DNA from 2 places in the Spinactinospora alkalitolerans genome. Region 2 is predicted to be linked to the other one. Evidence: riboswitches for the same ligand, from Rfam matches in the RefSeq annotation. Region 2 holds a riboswitch; the other holds the start of a gene.
What was found. Region 2 has a riboswitch for S-adenosylmethionine ahead of thrC (threonine synthase). Riboswitches for the same ligand answer to the same signal wherever they lie in the genome.

Region 1 (10,552 bases), 4.0 Mb from region 2:
AGGGTCGCGAACCCGTCCTTGCGGATGTTGTGCACCCAGCCGACCGGGCCGTAGGGGGCGACGAGGAAGCGGCCCCTGCTGTTCTCCACCAGGCTGACCGGCGTGGTGCGCAGGAACCCCGACTTGGCCCCGCGCGTGGTCAGCAGGTGCATCTCCGGCGGGCCGTACCCGTATTTGAGGAAGCCCCCGATGACGGCGTTCGCGGTGCGCCTGAGCCTGGTCATCTGCAATCGCCTCGTCCCGTTCGCCATCGTCATCTCCCTTGTCCGCGCTCCCGTCCATTCTGGGGCGTGCGCCGAGTTCCTCGCGCGTTGCGGTACCCGGCTCGGCCGGGGTTATCCGCGGCGCGGGCCGCCCCGGCCGGACCTCATCGGAACGCGGCGACGCCGGTGACCGCCTGCCCCAGGCTCAGCGCGTGGATCTCCTCGGTGCCCTCATACGTCGCGACGGTCTCCAGGTTCACCATGTGGCGCAGCACCGGGTACTCCAGCGTGATGCCGTTGGCGCCGTGGATCGAACGCGCCGTGCGCGCGACCCGCTGGGCCGCCGCGACATTGGCGAACTTACCGAAGCTCACGTGGTTGTGGTGGCAGGCCCCCCGATCCTTGAGCCGGCCGATCTGCAGCGCCGTGAGGTTGGCGTGGTTGACGTCGACGACCATGTCGGCGAGTTTGCGCTGGGTGAGCTGGAAACCGGCGATGGGCCGGCCGAACTGCACCCGCGTCGAGGCGTAGTCCAGCGCCGCCTCGTAGCAGGCGCGGCCGGCTCCGGCCGCGCCCCACACGATCCCGTAGCGGGCCTCGTTCAGGCAGGACAGCGGGGCGCCGAGCCCGGTGGCGCCCGGCAGGCGCGCCTCGGCCGGCAGCCGCACGCCCTCCAGCACGAGCTCGGAGGTGATCGAGGCGCGCAGCGACAGCTTCCTGTGGATGGTGTTGGCGGTGAAGCCGGGCGCGTCGGTGGGCACCAGGAAACCGCGGACGCCCTCCTCCGTGTCGGCCCAGACCACGGCGACGTCGGCGATGGAGCCGTTGGTGATCCACATCTTCACGCCGTCCAGCACCCAGTCCGAACCGTCGCGGCGGGCCCTGGTGCGCATCGATCCGGGGTCGCTGCCGGCGTCGGGCTCGGTCAGGCCGAAGCAGCCGACGGCCCTGCCCGCCGCCATCCGGGGCAGCCACTCGGTCTTCTGCTCCTCGGAGCCGTACTTGTGGATCGCGGCCATCGCCAGGGAGCCCTGCACCGACACGAAGCTGCGCAGCCCCGAGTCCACCGCCTCCAGTTCGCGGCAGGCCAGGCCGTAGGCGACGGCGCTGGTCCCGGCGCAGCCGTAGCCTTCGAGGTGCATGCCGAACACACCGAGCTCGCCGAAGGACTCGGCCAGCGCCCTGGCCTCGGGGATGGTCCCGGCGTCGAACCAGTCCGCCACGTTGGGCAGCAGCTCCCTGGCCGCGAAGTCGCGGACGGTGTCGCGGATGGCCGCCTCCTCCTCGCTCAGCGAGGCGTCCACGGCGAGGAAGTCGTGCGCGTCGGGGGCCGCGGCCTTGTGCCGGTCACTCATGGGGTTCCTTCCCTGTCTCACTCGATGCCGATGGGTCTGTGGGGGCGCCGCCGGAGCCGCGCCGGGCCGTCACCGGACGCCGCCGCGCCGCACCGCGCCGCGCTCGACCAGCCGGGCGATGTCGGCCTCGGCCAGGCCCAGTTCGGCCAGGACGTCCGCGGAGTGCTGGCCGAGCAGCGGCGGCGGCAGCGGCGGCTCCTCGGCACCGCCGGCGGAGGCCGACCGGAAGCCGGCCCGGAGCAGCTCCAGCGGTCCGGCGGTCGGATGATCGACGGCCACGGTGGCGCCGTCGCCCGCGGCATCGGCGGCGCGGACCGCGTCCAGCACCCCGCGCACCCGGCCGACCGGGACGCCCGCCTCCATGAGCAGCTTCACCCACTCCTCGGCGGTGCGGCCGCGCAGCGCGGCCGAGATCTGTGCGACGAGCCCGTCGCGGTGGGCGACCCGCTGCGGGTTGGTGGCGTAGCGCGGGTCGTCGGCGAGGTCGGGCCGGTTCAGGACGGCGCACAGCCGCCGGTACAGCGAGTCGTTGCCCGCGGCCACGACGATGTCGGCGTCGCCGGTGGGGAACACCTGGTAGGGCACGATGGTGGCGTGGGCGTTGCCGTAGCGCTGCGGTTCCTCGCCGGTGACCAGGGCGCCCTGGCTGAGGCTGGCCAGACCCGACAGCGCCGAGTTGATCAGCGACACCGTCACGTGCTCGCCGATGCCCGTGGCCCTGGCCCGCACCAGCGCGCCCAGGATCGACACCGCGGCGTTCAGGCCGGTGAGCACGTCGGTGATCGCGACCCCCACCTTGGCCGCCGCGCCCCCGGGCTCACCGGTGGCCGCCATCAGGCCGCTCTCGGCCTGCACGATCAGGTCGAAGCCCGGACGGCCCGCCGGTTCGTGTTCGGGGCCGAAGCCGCTGATCGAGCAGTAGACCACGCCGGGGTTGCGCCGCCTGACGTCGGCGTAGCCCAGGCCGAGGCGCTCGACGACGCCGGGACGGAAGTTCTGCACGACCACGTCGGAGCGCGCGCACAGCTCCGCCACGGCGTCCAGGGCCTCGGGGTCCTTGACGTCGACGGCCAGACTGCGCTTGCCCCGGTTGACCGACAGGAAGTAGGCGGCCTCCTCATCGGCCCACGGCGGGCCCCAGGAACGGGTGTCGTCGCCGCGCCCGGGGTGCTCGACCTTGACGACCTCGGCGCCCAGATCGGCCAGCAGCATCGTGGCGTAGGGCCCGGCGAGGACCCTGGAGAGGTCGGCGACCCTGATTCCGGTCAGCGGCTTTGCGTCGGTGCTGCTCATCGTCTGGTGCACTACTCCTTCGGGCCGTGGGAGTCGCGGAGCTGGTAGCAGGTCTCGAGGCAGCGGCGCAGTGCGGTCGCCAGGGCGGCCCCGGACTGGCCGGCGTAGCGGGTCTGCACCCGGTGCACGATCTCGGCGATGTCCTCGGTGACCGACAACCCTTCGACGAGGGCGCGGAAGAACTCCTTGGCGAGGTCGGTCAGCAGGGTGGTGTCCGCGGCGACGATCCGGCCGTCGGAGAGGTCGACGGCGAGCACGACCCCCAGCCGCTCGTACTGCGAGTGGCCGGCCACGGTGTCGGGCAACCGGGCGTAGCCGGAGACGAGGACGACGTCGGGGTTGGTGAAGAGATGCCGGATCTGGTCGTGTCCGTGCACGATGGTCGAGTCCCTCCGATGGGCATGCGAATACTCCGTCGCACTGGAGTCTCGCGCCTGGCGGGACGGCCGGGGGAACCGGCCGCCCTCAGCGGAGGGCAGGCCCTCCCAGTATCGCCGATGCCCGGATGCCGCTGTCAATCTCCCCGGCACGCGGCGCGGGGGCGGCCGGCGGACGCGGCAGGACGGCCGGACGGAAACCGCCCCCGTGAGCGCCCGCTCCGCCGTGCGCTATAGTGGCGCGCAGGTCATGAGTGCCAGCGTCAAGCCCCGGCTTGCTGGCCGGCAACCCTCCTTCCGCGGTGGGGTGCCCCGGGTGAGGACCAGGTCAAGACACGACCGTAACCGTGTCGGACAAGCGCGGACCCCGTCCCGTGGCAGCACGACCGTGCGCCCTGGGGTCCCCCGACCCCATGGAGGTGCCCTGATGACGGCCGTCGCCGATTTCCCCGCCACTGCCCCCGCCACCCGCGCCGAGCGTCCCGAGACCGGCGTCGTGGGGGCCGACGTGCGGATCCCCCTGGTCACGGGGGAGCACGTGGACTACGCCAACTTCGACTACGCGGCCAGCGCCCCGTGCCTGGTCCCGGTGCGCCGGGCGCTGGAGGAGGCGCTGCCCTACTACGCCAGCGTGCACCGCGGCGCCGGGTTCCACTCCCAGGTCAGCACCGAGGCCTACGAGCGGGCGCGCCGTTCGGTGGCCCGATTCGTCGGGGCCCGCGGCGACGACGCCGTGGTCTTCGTCCGCGGCACCACCGACGCGCTCAACCTGCTGGCCCGGTCGGTCCCCGACGGCTGCACCGTCGTCGTCTTCTCCGGCGAGCACCACGCGGCCCTGCTGCCCTGGCAGCACCGGGCCGGCAGGGCCGGAAGGGTCGTCCGGCTGCCGCTGCCCGCGAGCCCGGCCGCCGCGGTCGATGCGGCCAGGGACGCGCTGCGCACCGCACCCGAGGGGCCGCGGCTGCTGTGCGTGACCGCGGCCTCCAACGTCACCGGCGAGCTGTGGCCGGTCGAGGAGCTCACCGAGGTGGCCCACGCGGCCGGAGCCCGCATCGCCGTCGACGCGGCCCAACTGGTCCCGCACCGGGCGTTCGGCCTGTCGAGCAGCGGCGCCGACTACGTGGCACTCTCCGGGCACAAGCTCTACGCCCCGTTCGGCTCGGGCGTACTGGCCGGCCGGACCGACTGGCTGCGCGCCGCGGCGCCCTACCTGGCCGGCGGCGGGGCCACGGCGAACGTCACAGAGGACGACGTGCGCTGGAACGACCTGCCGGCGCGGCACGAGGCCGGCAGCCCCAACGTCCTGGGCGCGGTCGCGCTGGCCGCCGCCTGCGACACGCTGTCGGCGGCCGGCCGGGACCGCCTGCACGAGCAGGAGCAGCGCCTGCTGGACCGGCTGCGCGCCGGCCTGGCCGCGATCCCCGGCGTGCACGACCTGAGCCTGTGGGGCGCCGGCCACCCCCGCGTCGGCATCGTCTCGTTCGTGGTGGACGGGCTGGCGGCCGACCTGGTGGCCGCGGCGCTGTCGGCGGAGCACGGCATCGGCGTGCGCGACGGGCTGTTCTGCGCGCACCTGCTGACCCGGCGGCTGCTGCCGCCCTCCCACTCCCAGGCGGTGCGGGCGAGCCTGGGGCTGGGCACCACCGAGGAGCACGTCGACCGGCTCGTGGGCGCGGTGGCCGAACTCGCCGCGCGCGGCCCGCGCTGGACCTACGGCCACGTCGACGGCCGGATCGCCCCGGTCCCGGACCCGCGGTCCTGACCGCGGCGCCGATCGCGAATTCAAAAAGGACGAAAAGTAATTATCTGCCCGAAACCGGCGTCAATAATCCACCTTTGTTCGCAGCGGATAATTTCTCCTGGAAGCGGTACCATCGAGCGCTAATGAAGGGGTCACGGGAATAGGAGGGCGGAGCCGCACGCCTCCCTCCCGTTGCCGAGCCTCGACCAGCCAACGGCTCGGGGAGCGCGATCGTGACTTGTGAACCGGGGGGCGGCCCCGGCGCGTGGCCGTCCCGGAGGACGCCCCTGGCCGCGTCGGCCCTTGGCGCCGGTGCGGCGGGGCGCCCTCCAGGAGGCGGCGACGGAGCCCCCGCGCGGGGGAGCGGCCGCGAGGCCTCCGAGACCGGCGACGCGCGCCCGCGCGTCATCCGGATCGACGACCACCTGGTGCGGCCCCGGCGGGAGCAGCCGCCCGCCGCGGCGGCGCGGCCGCGGACCGAGCGGGCCAAACGCGGCTTCCTGTGGCGGGTGGTCGACTACCTCGCCTCCGACCTGCGCATCCGGCAGTTCGTGGACCTGGACTCCCGGCTCCCGGCCGCCGACGGCATCCAGCACGCCGCCCGCCGGCACGCTCCCGACGCCCGCGTCGTCTACGTCGACACCGACCCCGTGGTGTCGCTGCACGGCCGGGCGTCGTCGCGCGAGAGGGCCGTGACCGTCCTCAAGGCCGACGGCGCCGACCCCGCCGTCCTCATCGGGGACCTCCGGCTCCGGGGCCGGATCGACTTCACCGAGCCCGTCGCGGTCCTGATGGCGGAGCCGCCCCCGCCGCGGCTCGAGGGCGACGCGGCCCGCGACCTCGTGTGCGCGCTGCACGAGGCGATGTGCCCGGGCGGCCACATCGCCATCGCCCGCACACCGCCCGATCCCGGCGACCCCTGCGCCCGGGAGCTGGCGGCCACCCTGTTCGACCCCTTCGCGCTCATCGAGCCCGGCCTGGCCGACATGTCCTGGTGGCCCTACCCCGACGAGGAGGTCACCGGCACCGGGGTCGGAGTCGTGGCCGGGGTCGCGCGCCGGACCTGAAGCAGCGGGCGGCGCCGCGGTCGCACGGGCGCCGAGCCAACGGGGGAGATGGAAGAGACATGTCGCTGAACTGGACCGCCGAGATCCTGGGCCAACTGGAGTTCTACTGGGAGACCTCGATGTGGCCCCGGCTGCGCGGGCTGGACGACGAGGAGTTCTTCTGGGAACCTGTCGAGCACTGCTGGTCGGTGCGCCGCCGGCCCGACGGCTCCTTCACGGTCGACGGGGAGTGGCCCGAACCCGCTCCGCCCCCGGTCACGACGATCGCCTGGCGGCTCGGCCACATCATCGTCGACGTGCTGGAGACGCGGGTGAACCACCACTTCGGCGACCGGAGCATGACCGTGCGCTCCGCGGTCTGGCCGAGCAGCGCGCAGGAGGCGCTGATCCGGCTGCACGACGCCTACGAGCAGTGGCGGACCGGCGTGGCGGCTCTGGACGCCGAAGCGCTGGCCGCGCCCGTGGGCGCCGCCGAACCGCCGGAGTGGGCGGAGTTCCCCTTCGCGATGCTGGCCCTGCACATCAACCGCGAGTTCATCCACCACAGCGCCGAGGTCGCCCTCCTGCGCGACCTCTACCGGGCCAAGGGCGGCTCCCCGGCCGCCATCGGGTGATCGCGCAGCTCAGCGGCTTGCGCGGCCGGTGAGAGCGGGGAGAGCGGCAAGGGCCGGGCCCGCTCCGTTCGTCACCGGGCTCTGATAAGACTGGCACGATGACTGCGCAGCCCCGCCCCGACGAGGGGGCCCTCTTCGACGTGCCCCGCGCGAAGGCGGCGGCCGGGAGGAAGACCCCGCCCAAACGGAGGCCGGCCGCGGAGCTGCCCGTCGCGCGGATCGTCGTCGACACCCCGCTGCCGCACCTCGACCGGCCGTTCGACTACCGGGTGCCCGACACCCTCGACGCGGCCGCGGTGCCCGGGTGCCGGGTCAGGGTGCGCTTCAACGGCCAGCTCCTGGACGGTTTCCTGCTGGAGCGCGCCGAGGAGTCGGACTTCCAGGGCCAGCTCGCCTACCTGCACCAGGTCGTCTCCTCCGAGCCCGTGCTCACGCCCGAGATCCACGGGCTCGCCCGGGCCGTCGCCGACCGCTACGCCGGCACCCTCAACGACGTGCTGCGCCTGGCCGTCCCGCCGCGCCACGCCCGGGTCGAGAAGGAGACCGGGGCGGAACCCGGTCCTGACGAGCCGGGGCCGCACGCGCCGGACCCCGGACCGTGGTCGGACTACCCGGCCGGCCCGGCCTTCCTCACCGCCCTGGGCGGGGGCGGCGCCCCCCGAGCGGTGTGGAGCGCACTGCCGGGTGCGGACTGGTGCGACGCCGTCGCCGTCGCGGTCACGGCCGCCGTCGCCGCCGGGCGCGGGGCCGTGGTCGTGGTCCCCGACGGCAGGGACGTCACCGCCGTGGACGCTGCGCTGGCCGAGCGGCTGGGCCCCGGTCGGCACGTCGCGCTCACCGCCGAGCTCGGTCCGGCCGAGCGCTACCGCCGCTGGCTGTCGGTGCTGCGCGGCGGGGTCCGCGCGGTGGTGGGCACCCGCGCCGCGATGTTCGCGCCGGTGCGCGACCTCGGTCTGGTGGTGCTCTGGGACGACGGCGACGACGTCCACTGCGATCCGCACGCCCCCTACCCGCACGCCCGAACGGTGCTGTCGCTGCGCGCGCACCGCGCCGGCGCGGCCGCGCTGATCGGCGGATTCACCCGCACGACCGATTCCGCCCAGCTCGTGGAGTCGGGCTGGGCCCACCCGCTGACCGCCGACCGCGAACTCGTGCGCCGCCGGGCCCCGCGGGTGCGCGCCGCCGGCGACGACGCCGAGCTGGCCCGCGACGAGGCCGCCCGCTCCGCCCGGCTGCCGAGCCTGGCGCTGCGCGTGGCCCGCGAGGCCGCCCAGGAGGGGCCGGTACTGATCCAGGTGCCGCGGCGCGGCTACCTCAACGCGCTGGCCTGCGCCCGGTGCCGCGCACCGGCGCGCTGCCCCGGCTGCCAGGGGCCGCTCGCGCTGCGCAGCGCGCACGCGATGCCGTACTGCCGGTGGTGCGGCCGGATCGCCGGGGAGTGGCGGTGCGCCGACTGCGAGCACGGGCGGATGCGCGCGACGGTGGTGGGGGCCCGCCGCACCGCTGAGGAGCTGGGGCGGGCGTTCCCCTCGGTCCCGGTGCGCACCTCCGGCCGCGAGGAGATCCTGACCGAGGTCGGGGACCGGCCCGCGCTGGTGGTGGCCACGCCGGGTGCGGAGCCCGCGGCCGCCGGCGGCTACGCCGCGGCGGTGCTGCTCGACGGCTGGGCGCTGCTGGGCCGCGCCGACCTGCGCGCCGCCGAGGAGGCGCTGCGGCGCTGGTGCAACGCCTCGGCCCTGGTCCGTCCGGCCACCGAAGGCGGCCAGGTCGTGGTGCTGGCCGACGCCTCGCTGCCGGTGGTCCAGGCGCTCATCCGCTGGGACCCGGCCGGTTTCGCGGAGCGGGAGCTGGCCGAGCGCCGCGAGCTGGGCTTCCCCCCCGCCGTCACGATGGCCTCGGTCACCGGCGAACCGGCCCGCGTCCGCGAGCTCGTGGACGGCCTCGCCCTGCCCGAGGGCGCCGAACTGCTGGGACCCGTCCCGGTCGCGGATCCGAAGGGAACCGGCCAGGTCGAGCGCGCCCTGCTGCGCGTGCCGAGGAACGCCACCCGGCACCTCACCAGTGCGCTGCAGGCCGCCGCCGCGGCGCGCAGCGCACGCAAGGACGACCACCAGGCCCAGATCCGGATGGACCCGCTGCAGGTGCTCTAGCCTCGGTCGCGCTCTGAGCCCCCGCTGGCCGGGGCGGGCCACACGCCGGAGGTGCCGCGGCGGTGGCTGCCGACCAGGTGGGTGTCGATGATGCCGACGGCCTCCATGAGCGCGAACATCGTCGTGGGGCCGACGAAGGCGAAGCCCTTGCGGCGCAGCGCCTTGGAAAGGGCGGTGGACTCGGGCGAGCGGGTGGGGATCTCCTCGACGGTGCGCGGCGCCGGGGTGGACGCGGGCCGGAACGACCAGACGAAGCCGACCAGGCCGCCCTCCTCGCGCAGGGCGAGGGTCGCCCGGGCGTTGGCGACGGCGGCGCGGATCTTGCGTTCGTTGCGGACGATCCGCCGGTCGGCCATGAGGCGTTCGACGTCGTCGGCGGTGTAGGCGGCGACGGTGTCGGGGCGGAAGCCGTGGAAGGCCTCGCGGAACGCCGGGCGCTTGCGCAGGATGGTCGCCCAGGACAGACCCGCCTGGAAGGCCTCGAGGCTGATGCGCTCGAACAGGCCCTGCTCGTCGCGGACGGGCATGCCCCATTCGGTGTCGTAGTAGTCGCGCAGCAGCGGATCGGTGGCGGCCCAGGGCGGTCGGGCCAGTCCGTCCTCGCCGACCACCGCCCCGGTGGCGGAGGAGGACTCGGAGGGCTGCGCGGCGGAACGGTCGTCCCGGCTCTCGGAGGGGCTGTGGTCCATGGGGCTCTCTTCACGGGAGGGGCGGGTGGCCGGGGTGGCCGGACAAGGGCGCGGGCGGGCGTCGGACCGATCCGGCGGCCGGACCGGCCGGTTCCGGACGGCACCTCGGGCACGCCATGGTAGGCCAGGACGCACCGGGAGCCGCCGCCGGTGGTGAGCGCCTTCGGCCCCGCGGCGTTCGCGGCCTCACCGGTCCCCGCCCGCTCTCTTCCATCGGGCGTACTCCTCCGGCAGGCAGACCGCGCAGGGCCGGTAGCCGGCGGCGACGGCGGTGGGCTCGTCGGCGAAGAACACCCGGTCGGCGGTGTAGCCGCCCCTGGCGATGGCGCGCAGCGCCGACGGGCAGTCCAGCCGGCCGTACAACCGCCCCCGCCGGTTGCCGCCCAGCGTTCCCGGCACGGCGCTCCGATGGGGGCGGCCGTCGGCGCCGATCAGCGTGTGGGTCCGCACCCGTGCTCCTCGTTCAGGCGGTGCTCTCCAGGTCCAAGAGGCGCTGCTTCGCCCGGGCGCCGCCGATGTAGTGGCCGATGGCGCCGCTGCTGCGGACCACGCGGTGGCAGGGCAGCACGATCGGCAGCGGGTTGGTCGCGCACGCGGTGCCGGCCGCGCGCACCGCCTTGGGGCTGCCGGCGGCGGTGGCGACGGCGGTGTAGCTGGCGGTCGCGCCGTAGCCGATCGAGGGCAGACCGGCCAGGACCCGGCGGCGGAAGCCATGGGAGAGCCGCAGGTCCAGTTCCAGGTCGAAGGCGGTGCGGCGCTTCCGGAAGTACTCGTCGATCTGGCGGGCGGCGGTATCCAGGCGGTCGGGCGCTCTCAGGACGCGCGGGCTGATCCGGACGGCCAGTTGCCGCAGCACCGCGTCGTGGTCCTCGGCCGCATAGGCCACCCGCACCAGCCCCTGCGGGGTGGCGGCCAGCAGCAGCGTCCCGAGGGGGGAGTCGACGGTGCGGTAGGCGACGTCGAGCAGCCCCTGGGCGTGGGCTGCGGTGGTCAGCCGGTCGTGCAGCCGCCGGTGCGTCGCCTCCTCGGCGGGCGGTGGCGCGGTGAGGGTGGCGAGTACGGG
Region 2 (10,552 bases):
GCGTCGAGGTCCGGGTGAACCTCACCGAGAGCGAGCGGCTGGCCTACGCCACCGCCGAGCCCGAGGACCGCTACCGCTTCTGCGCCTCCACCGCGGCCAAGAGCAGTGTCGTGCGCGAGCTGGTGGAGCGGCACTCCGGCGAGCAGGCGCTGGTGATCGGGTCCTACATCGACCAGTTGGACGAGCTCGGCGCGGCCCTGGACGCGCCCGTCGTCAAGGGCGAGACGCGGGTGAAGGAGCGCGAGCGTCTGTTCGACGCGTTCCGCTCCGGCGAGCTGCGCACGCTCGTGGTCTCCAAGGTCGCCAACTTCTCCGTCGACCTGCCCGAGGCCGGCGTGGCGATCCAGGTGTCGGGGTCGTTCGGCTCCCGCCAGGAGGAGGCCCAGCGCCTCGGCCGCGTGCTGCGCCCCAAGTCCGACGGCCGGGCCGCGCGCTTCTACGCCGTCATCGCCCGCGACACCCTCGACCAGGACTACGCGGCGCACCGCCAGCGCTTCCTCGCCGAGCAGGGCTACGCCTACCGCATCGTCGACGCCTCCGACGTGCTCGCCGGCAACGAGATCTGAGCGGGTCGGCCCCTTGCCCGAGGGTCCCGCGGCGAGCGGGGCCTCACCGATGTTCGACGATGGGCTCCGCGCGGGAGCCGGCTGCCGCGGTGCGCGCAAGCCGCCGGCGGCACAGCGGACCCCGGCCCTGAAAGTCCCGCCCCGCCCCCGTGAACGCGGCGGTCAGAGCCCGATCAGACCGAGGGCAGGCCGCCCATGACGAAGGTGAACCCTGCGATCACCCAGGCCACCAGGGAGTATCCGAGGGTCTGGGCCCGCAGCGCGGGGCGTTCGCGCAGGCCGGGCGTCACGTAGGCGGCGACCATGAGGATGAGGGCGAGCATCGCCGGGATCAGCGACGCGATCGCGAACAGCGCCGTCTGGTCTACGCACGCCGCGTAGCCGGGGGCGAGGGGGTCCCCACAGAACACGTTGTCTCCAGAGTCTCCGAATACGAACAGCACGTACGAGAGCATCGCCGAGGCGTCCACGAACAGCATCAGGGCGGGCGTCGTGGCAGCGGAGAAGACGCGGGGCCCGGGGTGGTCTCGTGCGGACGACACCCACCGACGGTACCGTTTCGAGCGGCCGGATGGCGGATCCGCGCGCCGGGCGTCCGGTCCGCGGCGGGCGGGCGGCCGGGAAAAGTTCCGATCCACCGTTTACACCAGTGCCCATCATGTCAAATCATGTTGGGACCCGGACGATGCGGAGGATGATTCCATGGCCCTTCCACCCCGCCCCGACTCCGACGCCGCCCCCGTCCACCGCCAGGGTTTCCACTCCCTGCGCGCGGGCGGTCTGAACTGGGAGTCCTTCCCCCTGCGGCTTTTCACCAAGGGCAACGCGCGGTTCTGGGACCCGGCCGACATCGACATGAGCCGCGACGCCGAGGACTGGGAGCGGCTCGGCCCCGAGGCCCAGAAGCGCATTCTGCGACTGTGCGCCCAGTTCACAGCGGGCGAAGAGGCCGTCACCGAGGACATCCAGCCGTTCATCCGCGCCATGGCGGCCGAGGGCCGCATCGGCGACGAGATGTACCTGACCCAGTTCGCGTTCGAGGAGGCCAAGCACGTCCAGGTCTTCCGGATGTGGCTGGACGCCCTCGGCGTCACCGACGACCTGCACGCCTACGTGCGCGACAACCCCGGCTACCGGGTCCTCTTCTACGAGGAGCTGCCCGCCGCGCTCAACGCCCTCACCGACGACCCCAGTCCGCGCAACCAGGTCCGCGCCTCGGTGACCTACAACCACGTCATCGAGGGATCCCTCGCGCTCACCGGCTACTACGCGTGGAACCACCTGTGCACGGCGCGCGGCATCTTCCCCGGCATGCGCAGGATCATCAAGCACATCGGCGACGACGAGCGCCGGCACATGGCCTGGGGCACCTTCACCTGCCGACGGCACGTCGCGGCCGACGACGGCAACTGGGAGGTCGTCAACGACCGGCTCCAGGAACTGCTGCCGCACCTGCTCGCGACCGTGGAACGCAACGACGAGCCCATGGAGGAGGAGGAAGAGCGGTACCAATTGCCGCCCGGCGAACTGCTGAAGTACGCGAGCGACCGCGCGCTGCGCCGCCTCGGCGCGATCGAGACCGCACGCGGGGTCCCGGTCGATCGGATCGACGTGGACGCCGGCCCCGAGGCGCTGGAGGAGCAGTTCGGCGAGGAGGACCGCGCCGCGATGGACGGGGTCGGCTGACCCCGCGAGGAACGGCCCCGGGCCCCTGCCGGCCCGGGACTACTTCCTGCCCTCGGCCAGCACCAGGTCCACCGTGATCCCGGAGGCCACGACCAGGGTCTTCAGCGGCTCGGGCAGGTTCGGGTAGCGCTGCCACAGCACGTAGGTGTCGGCGTCGGTGAAGTATTCACCCAGGTCGGCCACATGCCGGTTGACCTTGGCGACCTCGTGCTCCCGGGCGTCGAGGATCTGGAAGTCGAAGCCCCAGAAGTCGCCCTTGATCGTGCCGATGTGCTGCTTGTAGGGGTCCAGCAGCCGGAAGCCGGCCTTGAAGAGCTTGAAGTCCTGGTCGATGTAGCCGATCGGCGGACCGTTGGGCACCGAGATGACCGTCGAGGCGGTCCACAGCGACCACTCCTTCTCGATCATCAGGCGGGGCCGGTGGGAGGCGTCGTTGACCATGAGCTTGCGGCCGAAGTTCTCGGCGCTGTCGGCGAGGAGGCGCAGCGCCTGCATCCCGGCGTTGAGGCCGACCTCGTCGATGTGCGCGATCTGCTGGCCCTGGCGGTTGTAGCAGAAGTACTCCGACCGGTCCACGAAGTACCGTTTCGGCTGCTTGACCAGGATCGGCGCGGTATTGAACAGATCATCCACAAAGAACTCCGACGCACCGCCGACCGCGGCGGTTCCGCCGGGGTTCCGATGGTTTCGGGATGCACGACTTCAAGGCCGGCGCCGACGTAAAACCCCGCGCACGCGAAAGGGCGGCCCCCCGTGGGGAGCCGCCCTTTGCCAGGCGTCCGAGACGCGCGGGGACTTAGAAGTCCATGCCGCCCATGCCGCCCGTGGGGTCGCCGCCGCCGGCCGGAGCGGCCTTCTCCGGCTTCTCGGCGATGACGGCCTCGGTGGTCAGGAACAGACCGGCGATGGAGGCCGCGTTCTGCAGCGCGGAGCGGGTGACCTTGGTCGGGTCGATGACGCCGTCCTTGAACAGGTCGGTGTACTCACCGGTGGCGGCGTTCAGGCCGACGCCGGGCTCCAGGTTCTTCACCTTCTCCGCGACGACGCCGCCCTCGAGGCCGGCGTTGATCGCGATCTGCTTCAGCGGCTCCTCGACGGCGCGGCGCACGATGTCGGCACCGATCTGCTCATCGCCCTCGAGCTCCAGCTTCTCGAACGCCGGAACCGCGGCCTGCAGCAGCGCCACACCACCACCGGGGAGCATGCCCTCCTCGACCGCGGCCTTGGCGTTGCGGACGGCGTCCTCGATGCGGTGCTTGCGCTCCTTGAGCTCCACCTCGGTGGCGGCACCGGCCTTGATGACCGCGACGCCGCCGGCCAGGCGGGCCAGGCGCTCCTGCAGCTTCTCGCGGTCGTAGTCGGAGTCGGTGCGCTCGATCTCGGAACGGATCTCGTTGACCCGGCCGGCGATCTGGGTGGCGTCACCGGCACCGTCGACGATGGTGGTCTCGTCCTTGGTGACGACGACCTTGCGGGCGCGGCCGAGCAGGTCCAGCTCGGTGTTCTCCAGCTTGAGGCCGACCTCCTCGGTGATGACCTGGCCGCCGGTCAGCACGGCGATGTCGCCGAGCTGGGCCTTGCGGCGGTCACCGAAGCCCGGGGCCTTGACGGCGACGGACTTGAAGGTGCCGCGGATCTTGTTGACGACCAGGGTCTGCAGCGCCCCGCCCTCAAGGTCCTCGGCGATGACCATGAGCGGCCGACCGGCCTGGAGGACCTTCTCCACGACCGGCAGGAACTCGTTGTTGTTGGAGATCTTGGAGTTGACGATGAGGATGTAGGGGTCCTCCAGGACCGTCTCCATCCGCTCCAGGTCGGTGGCGAAGTAGGGCGAGATGTAGCCCTTGTCGAAGCGCATGCCCTCGGCGAGCTCGAGCTCCAGCCCGAAGGTCTGGCCCTCCTCGACCGTGATGACGCCTTCCTTGCCGACCTTGTCCATCGCCTCGGCGATGACCTCGCCGATCTGGGGGTCGTTGGCGGAGATCGAGGCGGTGGAGGCGATCTGCTCCTTGGTCTCGACGTCCTTGGAGAGGTTCGCCAGCTCCTCGCTGATGCGGCCGACGGCCGACTCGATGCCGCGCTTCAGGCCGACCGGGTTGGCGCCGGCGGCGACGTTGCGCAGGCCCTCGCGCACCATGGCCTGGGCCAGGACGGTGGCGGTGGTGGTGCCGTCACCGGCGACGTCGTCGGTCTTCTTCGCGACCTCCTTGACGAGCTCGGCGCCGATCTTCTCCCACGGGTCCTCGAGCTCGATCTCCTTGGCGATGGAGACACCATCGTTGGTGATGGTCGGGGCGCCCCACTTCTTCTCAAGGACGACGTTGCGGCCCTTGGGGCCGAGCGTCACCTTGACGGCGTCAGCGAGCTGGTTCATGCCGCGCTCGAGGCCGCGCCGGGCTTCCTCGTCAAACGCGATCAGTTTGGCTGCCATAGACTTCTTGTCCTCCCGAGACCGGGCTGATACGCGAAGGAACGAGCCGACGCCCGCGACGGACGACCAGGGTCCTGCCCGGCAACCCGTCTGCCGGAGACCATGGCCTCATCGCCTCGATCCTGGGTTAGCACTCCTTGTCTCAGAGTGCTAACGGTCCCTTTTTTAGCACTCTCCCTTGGGGAGTGCAAACGCCTTGACCGCGATTTCGCCATGGGGTTACCCCCAGGTCAGAGCCGCGAAAAGATTCACGTGCGGGCGGGGCCCGAGGCGGGCGGCCCGGGGGGCGCAACAGCAACGGCCGGAGCGCCGATGCGCTCCGGCCGTTCTCGCAGGACCGGGGTCGGGGACGGCGGGGTCAGCAGCCGCCGGCGACCGCGGGGATGATCGAGACCTGGCTGCCGACCGGGACCGCGGTGTCGAGTCCGTCGGCGAAGCGGACGTCCTCGTCCCCCACGTAGACGTTGACGAAGCGGCGGATCTTCCCGCCGTCGTCGAGGATCCGGGCCTGAATGCCCGGGTGATTGGCCTCCAGGTCGGCCAGGACCTCCTTGAGGGTGCCGCCCTCGGCCGTGACCTCGGCCGCGTCCTTGGTGTAGGTGCGCAGGATGGTCGGGACGCGAACGCTGACGCTCATGGCTGCGGGTACTCCTTCTCGTGGGGCTCGTGGTGGTGGCGGTGCGGACCGGCGCGGTGCGGACCGGTGCGGGCCGGGGATCGGACCGGGGACGGCGGGGGTCAGGCGAGTCCGGCGTCCTGGAACGCGTCCAGGGACGGCCGGATCGTCGCGGTGACCCCGGAGTCCACGGCGTTGAGCGTCTTGAGCCCGTCGCCGGTGTTGAGCACCACGGTCTCGGCCTCGGGGTCGAGCGCGCCCTCGGCGAGCAGCTTGCGCAGCACGCCGGTCGTGACGCCGCCCGCGGTCTCGGCGAAGACGCCCTCGGTGCGCGCCAGGAGCTTGATGGAGTCGACCACCTCGGCGTCGCTCACGTGCGCCACCGCGCCGCCGGTGCGCTTGCAGATGTCGAGCACGTAGGGGCCGTCGGCCGGGTTGCCGATCGCCAGCGACTTGGCGATGGTGTCGGGCTTGACCGGCTGGATGACGTCGTGGCCGCTCTCCCACGCCTTGGCGACCGGGGAGCAGCCCGTGGCCTGGGCGCCGAAGATCCTGTACGGCCGGTCCTCGACCAGGCCCAGCTCGATCAGCTCGCGGAAGCCCTTGTCGATCTTGGTGAGCTGGGAGCCGGACGCGATCGGGATGATGATCTGGTCGGGCACCCGCCAGCCGAGCTGCTCGGCGATCTCGTAGGCCAGGGTCTTGGAGCCCTCGCCGTAGTAGGGGCGCAGGTTGACGTTGACGAAGCCCCAGTCCTCGCCGGCCGGGTCGCCGATGAGCTCGGAGCAGAAGCGGTTGACGTCGTCGTAGTTGCCGTCGATGGCCACGACCTGCCCGCCGTAGACGGCGGCCATCACGACCTTGCCCTCCTCCAGGCCGGCCGGGATGAACACGCAGGACTTGAAGCCGGCGCGGGCCGCGGCCGCGCCCACGGCGCCGGCGAGGTTGCCCGTGGAGGAGCAGGACAGCGTGTGGAAGCCGAACGTGCGCGCGGCCTCCACCGCCATGGCGACGACGCGGTCCTTGAAGGAGTGCGTGGGGTTGGCGGAGTCGTCCTTGACGCTCAGCGACCGCAGGCCCAGCTCCGCGGCGAGCCGGTCGGCCCGGACCAGCGGGGTCAGGCCCGGGTTCATGTTGGGCAGGTTCTGGACGTCGCCGGGGACCGGCAGCAGGCCGGCGTAGCGCCAGATGTTCTTCGGGCCGCGCTCGATCTCCTCACGGCTGACCGATCCGAACTCGTAGGCCACTTCGAGCGGGCCGAAACAGAACTCGCACGCGAAGCGGGGGGTCAGCTCGTAGCGCTCACCGCACTCGCGGCAGGACAGCGCGACGGCGGGGCCGAAGGCGTGGGCGGCGGTGGGTGCGGGTTCCGTGGCGGTGATCGCCATGCGAGGCGTCTCCCCTCATCTTTCCCGTGGCCGCTCTGACCACGGGGCGGAGTTGGCACCTGTCCCGGCCGCCTCGCACCTGACGAGAAACGTTCACCGAGATGGTTGCCGGGGCTTCGCAGGGCCGTTCCCTCCACCCCTCTGGATGAGCTGTATGAAGTTGTGGGCGGTCCCGGAAGGGATCCGTTGGTCACTTTAACCGACGCCCTGTCCGGTTTTCCATCCGGGGTGAGCCATCTGACATCGCCCCGCCCGTTCGGCGCCGGCCATCCCGGCGGGGCGCGGCGATCCGCCGGAAAGGGTTTGCGCGGGGGCCTCAGGGGTGAGACCTACCGAGTCGCAGCAGAGTGACCCCGCTGTCTCGGCGAAGGGCTCGTGTAGTTAAGTATGGGGTTCCGGCATTTCGTTGGAGAGGTGGGCGAACAGGTGGACAAGGCGCAGATCCTCGTCGCTTCCAACCGGGGCCCGGTGTCCTTCTCGGTCGATGACGACGGCTCCCTGAGCTTCCGCCGCGGCGGCGGCGGACTGGTCTCCGGGCTGAGCTCGGTGGCCGCCGAGATCGACACCCTGTGGGTGTGCGCGGCGCTGTCCGACGCCGACCGCAAGGCCGCCTCCTCGGCCCCCGACGGCCGGCTGGACCGGGCCGGCTTCGACCTGGGCGGCGCGCGGGTGCGCATGCTCGACATCCCGGAGCAGACCTTCGCCAACGCCTACACATCCGTGGCCAACTCCACCCTGTGGTTCGTCCACCACATGCTCTACGACACCCCCAACAAGCCCCTGTTCGACGCGGCCTTCCGCGCCGAGTGGGAGGACTACCGGGCCTACAACGCCTCCTTCGCCGAGGCGCTGGTCACCGGCGCGGCCGAGGGGGCGAAGGCCGCCGTCCAGGACTACCACCTGGCGCTCGTGCCGCGGATGATGCGCGGCCGCCGGCCCGACCTGCGGATCGCGCACTTCTCGCACACCCCGTGGGCGCCGCCGGAGTACTTCGGGATGCTGCCCGCCGACATCGGCCGCGAGCTGCTGGAGGGCATGCTCGGCGCCGACCACGTCGGCTTCCTCAGCCGACGGTGGGCCGACGCGTTCCTCAAGTGCTGCGAGACCTTCCTGCGCGCCGACGTCAACTGGGACCACCGCACCGTCGACCACGGCGGCCGGATCGTCAGGACCGGCGTGCACGGGCTGGGCGCCGACGCCGAGGGGCTGCGCGAGCGTGCCGAGCAGGAGGACGTCGCCGAGCGCCGAGCGACGCTGCGCGAACTGGTGGGCGGGCGCAGGCTCGTCCTGCGGGTCGACCGCACCGAGCTGTCCAAGAACATCGTCCGGGGCCTGGCCGCCTACCGCGAGCTGCTGCGCACCCGGCCCGAATGGCGCGGCAGGGTGACCCACCTCGCGTTCGCCTACCCCAGCCGCGGCGACGTGCCGGAGTACCGCGCCTACACCGAGTCGGTGCGGCGGATCGCCGAGGAGATCAACGAGGAGTTCGCGACGCCCGAGTGGACCCCGCTGATCCTGGAGGTCAACGACGACTACCCGCGCTCGCTGGCCTCCTACCAACTGGCCGACGTGCTGGTGGTCAACCCGATCCGCGACGGCATGAACCTCGTGGCCAAGGAGGGCCCGGTGCTCTCCCACGACGGCTGCGCCGTGGTGCTGTCCACCGAGGCGGGGGCGGCCGACGACATGGGCGGCGCCGCCGTGATGGTCAACCCCTACGACGTCTCCGAGACCGCCGAGGCGCTGCACACCGCGCTGTCGATGCCCGATGACGAGCGCCGCGCCCGCTGCGAGCGCCTCGTGGAGGCCTCCGTCGCCCTCCCCCCGCAACGCTGGTTCACCGACCAGTTGCGCGCGCTGGGGTAGCCGCAGCCGGCCCCTCCTCTGCCCGCAGCAGATCTCCGCACGGCAGAAACGCTCGATTCCGCCGCGGCGCGGGCCGCACGCTGGGATGGACCGGCCCGAGCGGGTGAGCGCCCGCTGCTCATGCGGCCGGGACGAGGAGGAAACGTGCTCTCGACCATTCCAGGGCTCACGGCGGCGGCGGAGGTCGGCACCGCGCCGTTCGACGACCAGATCGCCTCCCGGCTGCTGCACGGCCGGGTGGTGGTGCTCGGCGCGCAGGTGGACGACGCCATCGCCAACCGCGTCTGCGCCCAACTGATGCTGCTCGCCGAAGAGGACCCCAAGCGCGACATCACCCTGTGCGTCAACAGCCCGGGCGGCGCCGTGCACGCGGGGATGGCCATCTACGACACGATGCGCTTCATCCCCAACGACGTCGCCACGCTGGCCATGGGCTTCGCCGCCAGCATGGGGCAGTTCCTGCTGTGCTCGGGGACGGCGGGCAAGCGCTACAGCCTGCCGAACGCGCGCATCATGATGCACCAGCCCTCCGGCGGGCTGGGCGGCACCGCAGCCGACATCTCCATCCAGGCCGAGAACCTCGCCTACACCAAGGAGACCATGCAGCGGCTCATCGCCGAGCACACCGGGCAGCGCCTGGAGACCGTCGCCGAGGACCAGCGCCGCGACCGCTGGTTCACCGCCGAGCAGGCCAAGGAGTACGGATTCGTCGACCGCGTCGTGCACAGCGCCGCCGACCTGGGCGGGGACGCCGCCCGCCGGTTCGGGTTCGGCGCGCCGCGGGCCGCCGCGGCGGGCAAGGAGGCGCGGGCGTGAGCGGGCGGTACACGGTGCCGGTGGTCGTCGAACGCACCTCCAACGGGGAGCGCTCCTCCGACGTGTTCAGCCGGCTGCTGTCGGAGCGGATCATCTTCCTGGGCACGCCGATCGACGACGACGTCGCCAACGTGGTCATGGCGCAACTGCTGCACCTGGACTACGAGAGCAGTGTCAGCGACATCCAGCTCTACATCAACTCGCCCGGCGGCTCCAGCACCGCGCTGACCGCGATCTACGACACCATGCAGTTCGTGCGCGCCGACGTCGCGACCTTCTGCATGGGGCAGGCGGCCTCGGGCGCGGCCGTGCTTCTCGCCGCGGGGACGCCGGGCAAGCGGATGGCGCTGCGGCACTCCAGGGTGCTGCTGCACCAGCCGTCCACGGAGGGCCAGGGCGAGGCCGCCGACCTGGAGATCCAGGCCGCCGAGGTGCTGCGGATCCGCGCGGAGATCGAGGAGATCCTGTCCCTGCACACCGGGCAGAGCGTCGAGCGGCTGCGCGAGGACACCGACAGGGACAAGATCTTCACCGCGCGGCAGGCGAAGGAGTACGGGCTGGTCGACGAGCTGATCACCAGCCGCGATCCCGCCGCCCGCGCCGCGTGAGGCCGGGCCGCGGGGACGCGGGGTGAACGGGGGCGCCGGGCGGGCTCAGACCGCCAGCAGCATGGCCTGCGGGCCGGGTGCGCCCGGCGCCGGCCGCCGGGGGGCGGCCACGGGCGGGGCGAGCTCGGTGTGGAGGTCGCCCACCAGGTCGACGAGCTGCAGCCCCAGCGCCCGGTACACGGCGGCGAGCACTTCGGACGAGGGTTCCTTGCGGCCCCGCTCGATCTCGGAGAGGTAGGGCAGCGAGACCTGGGCGGTCTCGGCCACCTCGCGCAGCGTGCGGCCCTGCTCCAGGCGGGCGCGGCGCAGAACGGTTCCGATGAGGTCGCGCATCAGCGGCTCGTCCTCGGCCCCGATGTCGGGGACGGCGTGCAGGACGCGTTCGGTCATGGGTGCCTCCGCTGCCGAGGGTCGGATGGGCCAACCTTACGGCGCCTCCCCCCGACGCCGCCATCGGCCGGCGGCGCCTGTGGACGGGTTAAGCGAGCGGCGTAATCGGCGGGGCGGTCGCGGGCCGCGCTCCCGGCGCCGGTTCGCGGAACGCGGGGCACCCCGGGCCTTCCACCGGCGATCTC

Region 1: another riboswitch for S-adenosylmethionine. It lies ahead of HDA32_RS18735 (aminotransferase class V-fold PLP-dependent enzyme); the one in region 2 lies ahead of thrC (threonine synthase).

What each region holds. Positions count from the first base shown of each region.
Region 1 is NZ_JACCCC010000001.1:4,225,676-4,236,227, reverse strand. Features, by position in the region: gene HDA32_RS18755 (nitroreductase/quinone reductase family protein) at 1-251, opposite strand, end outside; gene HDA32_RS18750 (acyl-CoA dehydrogenase family protein) at 368-1,558, opposite strand; gene HDA32_RS18745 (CaiB/BaiF CoA transferase family protein) at 1,628-2,851, opposite strand; gene HDA32_RS18740 (DUF3870 domain-containing protein) at 2,863-3,228, opposite strand; SAM riboswitch class IV at 3,475-3,595, shown strand; gene HDA32_RS18735 (aminotransferase class V-fold PLP-dependent enzyme) at 3,656-4,990, shown strand; gene HDA32_RS18730 (SAM-dependent methyltransferase) at 5,203-6,036, shown strand; gene HDA32_RS18725 (DinB family protein) at 6,096-6,650, shown strand; gene HDA32_RS18720 (primosomal protein N') at 6,749-8,800, shown strand; gene HDA32_RS18715 (DNA-3-methyladenine glycosylase I) at 8,797-9,489, opposite strand; gene HDA32_RS18710 (Ada metal-binding domain-containing protein) at 9,676-9,939, opposite strand; gene HDA32_RS18705 (methylated-DNA--[protein]-cysteine S-methyltransferase) at 9,953-10,552, opposite strand, start outside.
Region 2 is NZ_JACCCC010000001.1:267,172-277,723, reverse strand. Features, by position in the region: gene HDA32_RS01430 (DNA repair helicase XPB) at 1-566, shown strand, start outside; gene HDA32_RS01425 (hypothetical protein) at 740-976, opposite strand; gene HDA32_RS01420 (R2-like ligand-binding oxidase) at 1,269-2,252, shown strand; gene HDA32_RS01415 (phospholipid scramblase-related protein) at 2,292-2,885, opposite strand; gene groL (chaperonin GroEL) at 3,049-4,683, opposite strand; gene HDA32_RS01405 (MoaD/ThiS family protein) at 5,042-5,320, opposite strand; gene thrC (threonine synthase) at 5,422-6,687, opposite strand; SAM riboswitch class I at 6,700-6,839, opposite strand; gene HDA32_RS01395 (alpha,alpha-trehalose-phosphate synthase (UDP-forming)) at 7,114-8,553, shown strand; gene HDA32_RS01390 (ClpP family protease) at 8,698-9,369, shown strand; gene HDA32_RS01385 (ClpP family protease) at 9,366-9,977, shown strand; gene HDA32_RS01380 (helix-turn-helix domain-containing protein) at 10,023-10,367, opposite strand.